DNA from 2 places in the Ensifer sp. 1H6 genome. Region 1 is predicted to be linked to the other one. Evidence: predicted binding sites of a transcription regulator. Region 1 holds the regulator's gene; the other holds the start of a gene.
The links. The regulator LexA, encoded in region 1, represses DNA repair genes until DNA is damaged. The targets are predictions, from matches to a motif close to TGTTCNNNNTGTGTTCNG.
Positions count from the first base shown of each region.

Region 2: BKP54_RS09610 (DNA recombination protein RmuC) is a predicted target of LexA. The motif match lies at 1,262-1,279, and genes of this name have one in related genera.

Region 1 is NZ_MOAI01000002.1:23,093-27,943, forward strand. It holds gene BKP54_RS03005 (GFA family protein) at 248-679, opposite strand; gene BKP54_RS34880 (hypothetical protein) at 1,115-1,261, shown strand; gene BKP54_RS03010 (hypothetical protein) at 1,905-2,237, shown strand; gene lexA (transcriptional repressor LexA) at 2,457-3,173, opposite strand; gene BKP54_RS03020 (hypothetical protein) at 3,354-3,593, shown strand; gene BKP54_RS03025 (hypothetical protein) at 3,652-3,939, opposite strand; gene BKP54_RS03030 (hypothetical protein) at 4,437-4,649, opposite strand; gene BKP54_RS03035 (DUF4242 domain-containing protein) at 4,758-4,851, opposite strand, start outside.
Region 2 is NZ_MOAI01000006.1:185,547-190,397, forward strand. It holds gene BKP54_RS09610 (DNA recombination protein RmuC) at 39-1,229, opposite strand; gene def (peptide deformylase) at 1,381-1,905, shown strand; gene fmt (methionyl-tRNA formyltransferase) at 2,009-2,944, shown strand; gene truA (tRNA pseudouridine(38-40) synthase TruA) at 2,944-3,687, shown strand; gene BKP54_RS09630 (hypothetical protein) at 3,726-4,322, opposite strand; gene dapE (succinyl-diaminopimelate desuccinylase) at 4,309-4,851, opposite strand, start outside.

The DNA.
Region 1 (4,851 bases):
CTGCTGCCACACATTCTTCTTGGTGTGGCAATTGGTTCCCGTTATCTCCCTCTTCGACGTTCGATCCAAGCAGCAGATTGCCGATTCCATCCCCATTGCTTCTGGCAACACTCTGCCTCGTCAAGCGCGCCCGTTCGCGTTCCGCGAGTAGATCTTCGACGTCTTGGCGGCGCAACGAACGCCCCCCTCATTCAGGGTGCAGCAGTTTGAACGGCTGCGGCCGGCGTCCTGCCAGCCGCGCCTGTCGTCACTCCGCCGGGATAAACTTGAGCGTTCCTGCGAGCCTTGGGCCGGTCGATCCCTTCGTGTCCATCGGGTGGTTGATGCCGTCGTTCACCGGTAGCTCCTCGAAATCGAATGGGCTTATGCCTTCAAGGCACGCGGCGTTGACGCCGTAGAAATCCGGGTTCGCGCGCGGCTTGTGGAATGTGTAGATGCCGCACTTCGAGCAGAAGTAATGCTCTGCAGCCTTCGTGTTGAACTGATATTTGGTGAGTGCCTCGCCGCCGGAGAGAACCGTGACCCCGTCCTTGGCGGCAGAGACGGCAACCGCGCCCTTCAACTGGCAATAGGAGCAAGTGCAACGGCGGGCGGTGCGGAGGCCGCTCTTCAGTTTCACATTGAAGCGAACCGTTCCGCAGTGGCAGGCTCCGTCAAGGTTCTGAACATCGAGATTCATCCAATCATCCATCTGATTTTGAAGCGCATTTGATGAGCTTTCTTATGAGGTGGGTTGCTTGTGCTCAAGCGCATTCGGGGGCAGTCTCAATCCAGAGGACCGCACTCCCGTTGAGGCCGTTCGTTGTAGGGCCATCAGCCGATTGGGCTCAGGCGCGGGGTACGAGGCGTCTCGTCGCGCATCGGGCACATATTCAGACCAAGTGCCCGATACGTGCGCCAGCACGCTTTCGTGCTCCACGTCGGGGACGTTCCGCGGCCCGAGCCGATGCGTCGCAAGAGCGCTCGGCCAACGGATCGTGCGGAGAAAAAGCCTACGGCCGTTCGCATCCGTCCTGCATCATCCGCGCGAGGAGCGAACAGTCCGCGTCGCACCGTTGCCTTTCTTGGGTACGAACCTAGTTACCCATACCGTACCCAAGCGAGGAATTGCTGAATGAACCGTAATGGGCTCTATCTGATCATTGCCATGCTCGCCGTCGCCGTCATTGGTCTCGGCGCCTATGTCTACCGCGAGGAAACAAAACCGACCGGCGTAGAGATCAAGATTGGCCAGGACGGGGTTTCCGTTCAGGAGAATTGAGCGCCATCGGCCACACGCTCAACAGGTTTGGCAGCGGCGAATGCCGCTGGCGGTCGACGCCCCACGCGAGGTTCAAGGCGAACGCAGATCCGAAGGCGGTCGAAATACCGGCCATCGGTGGCGTAAGCGGCCGCGTGCTCGTTGCGAGCGTCAACGAAAGTGTGACGTAGATAGGGCGGGCGAGCGCGTGATTCAGCCCCTCGCACGATGAAAGCAACAAGTCACCCAGCGCCTGCGCGATTGGCTAAAGCGGTTCTCCGTCAATAGCAGCCCGATTGTCGAAAGTGAAACGCTGTGCGTGCCTGCGCAAAGGACATGCTGCCGGCACGCAGGTACGGTTTTCGGGGGGCAAGGAACATGGGCCAATGCGGCGCGTCCAACACGCGCAGCGAGGCTGCCCGCATCGCAGCCAACCACTGTTTTCAAAGCGCAATTCGACCGGGCTGCGCTTGCCCGCCAGTTTGCGAACGTCCGCAGTCGCCAACGACATGGCCTTGCGAGGACGCGCCCCGAAATGGTGATTCGGTCACTATTGTCAGTGCTGAAAATATTGTCTCTAGACAGAACTGGGAATGAATATCCCAACAGCGCGACCCGTATAGGTAGTGTCAAACAAAGCCAACAATGGAGGAAAAGACATAAAATGAAATATAAGATCGCCCTGACTGCTCTTGCCATTCTTGCCGTAACGACGGCCACCGCAAGCGCTGAGGATCTCGTCTTTCAGCTTAAGAACAAGACGAATGCCGTTTTGACGAACTTCTACACATCGCCGGTCGGTGTTGATCAGTGGGAAGACGACGTCTTCGGGCGGCAGGTGCTTAATCCGGGCGAAAGCATGGAAATTACCATCGCCGACGGACGTGATGTCTGCAAATACGACATGCGCTTTGAATTCGAAGAAGGTTCCGGTCTCGACACGACTGAAGACAAGCAGGATCTCTGCGAGTTGGGCGAGTACTCGATTCACGAGTAAAATCCGTCGAGCGTGAAAAACACTCGATCCGAAAATCTCCGTCTCGCTACCCTATGTGGCGAGACGTTGAAGTAAGAGAGCGGCTGGCCGGCATGAAGGCGGCTAGAGCGTTTCCGGTTTAAACGGAGTCACTAGGCGCTCTATCTATTTGTTTTTACGCATTTCCTGGCGGAAAACCGCTCCGCACTTTTCCTCGAATTGCGCTGGCGTGAGACGGGCTTAGTGGTAGCGGCGGATCAAGCCGACGAGCTTGCCCTGAATCTTGACCCGGTCAGGCCCGAAGATGCGCGTCTCATAGGCCGGGTTGGCGGCCTCTAGAGCAATTGAAGCGCCCTTGCGCCGGAAGCGTTTCAACGTTGCTTCCTCGTCATCGACTAGTGCCACGATGATATCGCCGGGATTGGCCGTGGTGGCATTGCGGATGATCACCGTATCGCCATCGAAAATGCCGGCCTCGATCATCGAATCACCCTTCACTTCAAGGGCGTAGTGCTCGCCGCTGCCGATCATATCGAGCGGCACGGTAATGTCGTGGGTGTTGTTCTGTATCGCCGAGATCGGCACGCCGGCGGCAATGCGGCCCATCACTGGAACCGACACGGAGCTGTTGTCGGCAACCGGCAGCGTTTTCGCCGCGGGGGCAGGGGCGGGCGGTTTGCCAAGGCTACCCTCGATGACGCTCGGCGAAAACCCGCGACGGGGCTGCGCGCTCGCAGCATAGGCTTCCGGCAGTTTGATGACTTCGAGCGCTCGGGCGCGGTTGGGAAGCCGGCGTATGAAGCCGCGTTCCTCGAGCGCTGTGATCAGCCGGTGAATGCCCGACTTGGATGCCAGGTCGAGTGCATCCTTCATCTCGTCGAAGGACGGCGGTACACCGGACTCCTTCATTCGTTCATGGATGAAAAGAAGCAATTCCTGTTGCTTGCGGGTCAGCATGGCAAGTCGCTCCAGAGGCGTGAAACAAATCAAGAACAGACACTATCTGTTCCATATGTGTTCCGCAAGTGCCTAAAATTCTGTGAATGTTGGTTCAATCAAGCGCAGATTGACCAACTCGTCGCTGCACGCGCCGCGCGAGGCTGATATGCCTCCTTCCGTTTATGGAATGAGGGTTTAATGACGAAGCTGATTCAAATCTTGCTGACCATCGTTGTCGCCGCGACCGCGATCCTTGGGTTTCGCTGGTATCAATACGTGGATAACAAGCAGAGCCCGTTTGACGAAGTTGGTATCGCGTTGAATGCGGCGATGCCCGGGCCGCTCAATCAATGGGGTTGTGACCGGCTGAAGCTGACATTTGGCAACGGACACCCGCCGCACGGTTGCGCCGCGGCCGATGGGACGCAGTGGAAATAGCCTGCCATCAAGGGATCAGCAGAAATATCGATGGGCGATCTGCTAGAGGAGGCCTGAATCAGGCCGGCTGCGTCGCGGAGCAGGCGTCCTCGAATTCCTTGACGGTTTCCGCGGAGTTGTCCTCCGGCAGCACAGCGTCGGCCGCTTCGGTCGCGACCGGCGTGTCGCCTTGATAGACGAAGGACTGGATGTAGTAGGCGATCGTTCCCTTCCAAACGTTCCGGCCGTCTATCTGCTGGCAGGGCACGGCCGTTTCGAAGTCGGCTTGCAGGTCGTCGACCGTGGCAGCGCTGAGGGCGATGTTAGGCGATGCGATAATCGAGGCGATAAGCAAGGCTGCAAGCACGGTGAACGTCCACTAGATCAGAGGTGGCGGCGATGGTTTGGTTAACGATGTGAACCGTGCTTTCGTTCCGAAGTCCAGCAAGCATGCCGGGCACTGTGCCGTGTTCAACAGTTCTTTGCGAAAGGCGAGCACTGGTGCTCAAGCTGTGGCAATGAAGGCACAAAGATTGGCGTGAGGTGCGTTGGCGTTTTCGATTTTCCGGCGCCCGCCTCAAAGCGTGGCGCTGGCAGCTGATCAACAATACCCGCCGCAAATGCTTCCGATGATGTTGGACGCCGTAATGGAGTGCGAGTGGCCAGCGGCATCCGCCTGTAGCGATCTTCGCATCTCCAGCCAAATACATACGACGTTCAAACGCGCTACGAAACCGGCATCTGACCGCGGGTGCTCGACCAGTCGCGCCGGGATGTCGCGGAGACGTTGCGCACCCCAGTTCGACTGGCCACTGACGGATATCTCTCTCATGTCGTTAGTTCGAGAGGTTAAAGCCGACCGTCTTACTTCTTGTCTTTCTTGCCCAGGGAGAAACTGCTGCCGGCCAGCTTCACCTGTGAGCCTTCCGTCACAACGGCGGCTTTGACAGTCTTGTCCTTCTTTGGCTTTCTAACCTCGCGGTTACTTCGCACTTGACCTTTTGCCATGATCGTCTCCTTGGAAGGTGTGCCGGGGAACCCTGCATGGGCGCCGAATGCCGGCAAACCAGCCTGCATTGATACCGCCGTAAGTCAATGACGGTGCCGGTGGATCACTGTTTTGCCGGCGTTGCGTCGCGCATTCGTGCCCGGTGTCCGGGCACTGCGATGATAACGTCGCTTCGGTCACTTACCGTTGCGCCCCTGGGATGCTGTCGCAGGCCCTATGACGGCAGCAACTTCGGTTATCTTGTTCGCCGGAAATCCGGCGCGTTCCGAA
Region 2 (4,851 bases), on a different contig from region 1:
TCGAATTGCTGATTTTGGCCGGAGAGTGCCCGAGACCGTCAGTCCTCGTCAACCACCCTGAGGCGCAATTGCCCGACGCGATTGTCGACGGCATGGCGCGGTTCTTCCGGTCGTGCCGCACCTTCCGCCTCAAGTTCCAGCGCTTCGATCTTGGCGCCGCGGCGGGAAAGCTTGCCCGAGGAGATGAGGATCTCTTCGACATCCTTCTGGCTCATGGCGAAGTGACCCTGCAGCTTGCGGACCCGTTCGTCGAGGCGCGTCAAGTCCTCCATCAGCCGCCCCACTTCCCCCTGGATGAGATGCGCCTGCTCGCGCATGCGGGCGTCACGGAGGATCGACTGGATCACCTGGATCGACAGGAGCAGCAGCGACGGCGAGACGATGACGATCCGCTGGCGATGCGCCTTCTGGACGATCGCTTCGAAATGCTCGTGGATTTCAGCGAAGATCGATTCCGAGGGAACGAAGAGGAAAGCCGTCTCCTGCGTCTCGCCGGGGATCAGGTACTTGCTGGCGATATCGCGGACATGCACCTCCATGTCGCGGCGGAACAGTTGCACCATCTGTTGCCGGCGCTCAGGCGTTGCAGCGTCCCGCATGCCGTTCCAGGCCTCCAGCGGAAACTTCGCGTCAATCACCAGCGGCGGTTGGTCGTTCGGCATGCGGATGGTGCAGTCCGGCCGGGCGCCGTTGGAAAGCGTCGTCTGGAAGGCAAAGGCGCCCATCGGCAGGCCGTCGGCGACGATCGTTTCCATACGCGACTGGCCGAAGGCGCCGCGTGTCTGCTTGTTCGAAAGGATGGCCTGCAGCCCGGCCATGTCCTTGGCCAGCGACTGGATGTTGTTCTGGGCGGTGTCGATCACTGCCAGGCGCTCCTGCAATCGCCGCAGGTTTTCGTGCGTCGCCTTGGTCTGCTCGCTGATCGAGGCGCCGATCCGGTGCGTCATGCCATCGATCCGCTGGCTCAGCGTCTGGTTCAGTTCCGCCTGGCGGCTGCCGAACACGTCGGCCATTGCCGCGATGCGGCCCTGCATTTCCGTCTGCGCTGCCAGCAGCATGGCCATCTGCTCGTGACGCTCGTCGTCGCCCGCCCGCCGCCGCCGCGAAACGGTCATCAGCACGAAGCCAATCGCCAGCACGGCCAGAACCATGCAGAGATGGGCGACAGTGACCGGCACGGTGCCGATGAGAAAAACAGGCTGGTCAAACGAAATTGGCGCAGGTTCCATGCGGCAAGCCTAACAGATTCTTTTTTGAAGACCAGATCAAAACGAGAACATTTACCCGGCGCGGTTAACGGGAGACGACATTGCCGCGATGCCCGTAGCGTGCGCGCCAATTTTCTTGCACCCGGATGGAAAGATCGGTTATGGGAGCGATATGACGATCAAGCCGCTTATCATCCTTCCCGATCCTGTTCTGCGTCAGGTCTCGACCCCGATCGAAACCATCGATGCCGACATCCGTCGCCTGGCCGACGATATGCTCGAGACGATGTATGACGCCCCGGGTATCGGGCTCGCCGCCATCCAGATCGGCGTGGCGAAACGCATGCTGGTTCTCGACGTCTCCAAGGAAGGCGACGAGAAGACCCCGCACGTTTTCATCAATCCCGAAATCGTCGCTTCGTCCGACGCGTTCTCGGTCTATGAAGAAGGCTGCCTCTCCATTCCGGATTATTATGCCGAGGTGGAGCGTCCGGCGGAGGTCACCGTCAAGCACCTCGACCGTGACGGCAAGGAACAGATCGTCAAGGCCGACGGCCTGCTGGCGACCTGCCTGCAGCATGAGATCGATCACTTGAACGGCGTGCTGTTCATTGACCACATCTCCAAGCTCAAGCGGGACATGGTGATCCGCAGGTTCACCAAGGCTGCAAAGACCCGCGGCGCCAAGGCGATCTGATCCCGAGGAAAGCGCCCGCAGGCGCTTTGTCGTTGAGGGGCTTGATTTGAGGCGCGTAAACCCGTTTGAAGGGGCCTGATTTCAAACGGTCGGAGTATCCGCCTTGTCGCTTCGCATCATCTTCATGGGAACGCCGGAATTTTCCGTACCGACGCTTGCCGCACTCGCAGGGGCAGGTCACGAGATCGTTGCCGTCTATACCCAGCCGCCGCGGCCCGGCGGACGGCGCGGGCTCGACCTGCAGAAGTCGCCGGTGCACCAGGCGGCCGAGCTGCTCGGCGTTCCCGTGCTCACGCCCGTCAACTTCAAGGACGAAGCCGATCGCCAGACCTTCCGTGATTTCAATGCTGACGTTGCCGTTGTCGTCGCCTATGGCCTGCTGTTGCCGGAAGCGATCCTGACCGGAACGCGGCTCGGCTGCTATAATGGCCATGCCTCGCTCTTGCCGCGCTGGCGTGGTGCGGCTCCCATCCAGCGTGCCATCATGGCCGGCGACCATGAGACCGGCATGATGGTGATGAAGATGGACAAGGGGTTGGACACAGGCCCGGTCGCGCTCACCAAGGCGGTGCAGATCGGCGAGACGATGACGGCGGGCGAGCTGCATGACCGGCTGATGCAGGTCGGCGCTAACCTGATGAAGGAAGCGATCGGCAAGCTTGAGGCCGATGACCTGCCACTGACCGAGCAGGCGGGCGAGGGCGTCGTCTACGCCGCCAAGATCAGCAAGGCCGAGACTCGCATCGATTTTGCGAGGACCGCGCGCGAAGTGCACGACCATATTCGCGGCCTGTCGCCTTTTCCCGGCGCCTGGTTTGAGCTCGAGATCGCCGGCAAGCCGGAGCGCATCAAGGTTTTGAACTCCGAGCGCGTGACGGCGGCAGGAACCGCCGGAACGGTGCTCGACGACACTCTCACCATTGCCTGCAGCGACGGTGCCGTGCGGCCGACGCGGCTGCAGCGGGCAGGCGGCAAGGCTCTCAGTGTTGCCGATTTCCTGCGCGGTACGCCCATCGCCGCCGGCACGAGGGTCGGCTGATGCCGCGCTTTCGACTGATCGTCGAATATGACGGCTCCAACTATGTCGGCTGGCAGCGCCAGGACAACGGCGCTTCCGTCCAGGGCGCGATCGAAAAAGCGATCCTGTCCTTGACCGGCGAAACCGTCTCGATCCGCGGTGCCGGGCGGACCGATTCCGGCGTTCATGCCGTCGGGCAGGTGGCGCATGCGGACCTGACGCGCGAGTGGAAACCTCACACGCTGCGCAATGCGCTGAACGCGCATCTGGGCATGGCCGGCGAGGGCGTCTCGATCCTCGACGCCCAGGAAGTCACAGACGCCTTCGACGCACGGTTTTCGGCGCTGCGCCGGCATTATCTCTACCGCATCATCTGCCGTCCGTCGCGGCTGGCGCTGGAGGCGAAGCGTGCCTGGTGGGTGACGAAGCCGCTCGATCACGAGGCGATGCATGAAGGCGCGCAACGGCTCGTCGGCCACCACGACTTCACCACCTTCCGCTCCGTCCATTGCCAGGCGACAAGCCCGATGCGCACGCTCGACCGGCTGGATGTCTCTCGCACCGGCAATCTGATCGAAATTCGCGCCACGGCGCAGAGCTTCCTGCACAATCAGATCCGTTCCTTCGCCGGCTCGCTGAAGCTGGTTGGCGAAGGCAAATGGACGCCGGACGAGCTGCAGGCGGCACTCGAAGCGCGCGACCGCAAGGCCTGCGGTCCGGTGGCGCCGCCCGACGGGCTTTATTTCATGCAGGTCGATTACTGAGGAAGGTAACGTCGCGCGCAGATGGCGCGTGACGTCTGTCAGGTCGGGATAAGGCCGAAGAACTGCTGCAGCAATTCGCCCATCATCATCGACGGCAGCAGGAAAAGCGCCGTCAGCGCCGTGGCCAGCAAGGTCTGGTTTCCGGTAATGATGCGCAGCAGCCGGAAGAGTATGCCGATGCTGACGAAGAGCAGCACCAGCCAGATCAGGCTCGTCAGCCCTTCGCTGCCGGGAATGACGAGGCGGATCGCCGCCGGCACCGCCATCGCATAGGACAGCGGCACGGAAAGCCAGTTGGTGGTGACGACGATCGGCACCACGGCGGCGGCAAAGCCGAGTGGGCGCGCCAGGACGAAGACCAGCACCAGCGGCAGCAGCCAGCTGGCGAGATCGACAACCAGAAGCTTGAAGACGAAGCCGAAGCCGACAGTGGTTCCTGTTGGCATTGCAGAGAGATAATAAAGCCGCCAGGATGCCCAGGTGACGGGAATGGCCGGCAGGCACCAGAGCATCGCTGTAAACGAACGCCACAATCCGCTCTCGCTGAAATCGAGCCAGCGGAAGCCTTCGCCATTGCCCTGGATCAGCAGCCAGAGGCCCTTGATATAGGAAAGAACCTCCTCAAGCAGCGGCATGGCCGAACCAGCTGAAGATGAAGGTTTCGTAGATTTCCGTCAGCGTTTCGAGATCGGCGACGGCGACACGCTCGTCCACCATATGCATGGTCTGGCCGACAAGCCCGAATTCGACGACGGGGCAATAGTCCTTGATGAACCGCGCATCCGAGGTGCCGCCGGTGGTCGAAAGTTTCGGCTGCTGGCCGGTGACCGCTTCGATAGCGCCTGACAGCGAATCGATCAGCGCATTGTTGCGCGTCAGGAAAACGTGGCTCGGCCGTTCGTTCCAGGTGATCTCGTAACGGACCGGGTCGCGGCCTGCCCGCAGAGCGCCGTCCGTTGCCGCGCGGTCGAGGCGGGCGATGATCTCCGCCATCAGGCTCTCGGCGGTCCAGGTGTCGTTGAAGCGGATATTGAAGGCAGCAGCCGCCTTCGCAGGGATGACGTTGACGGCGCCATTGCCGACGTCGATGGTCGTCACTTCCAGGTTCGACGGCTGGAAGTTTTCCGTGCCGTTGTCGAAGGGCGGGTCCATCAGTGCCTGGGT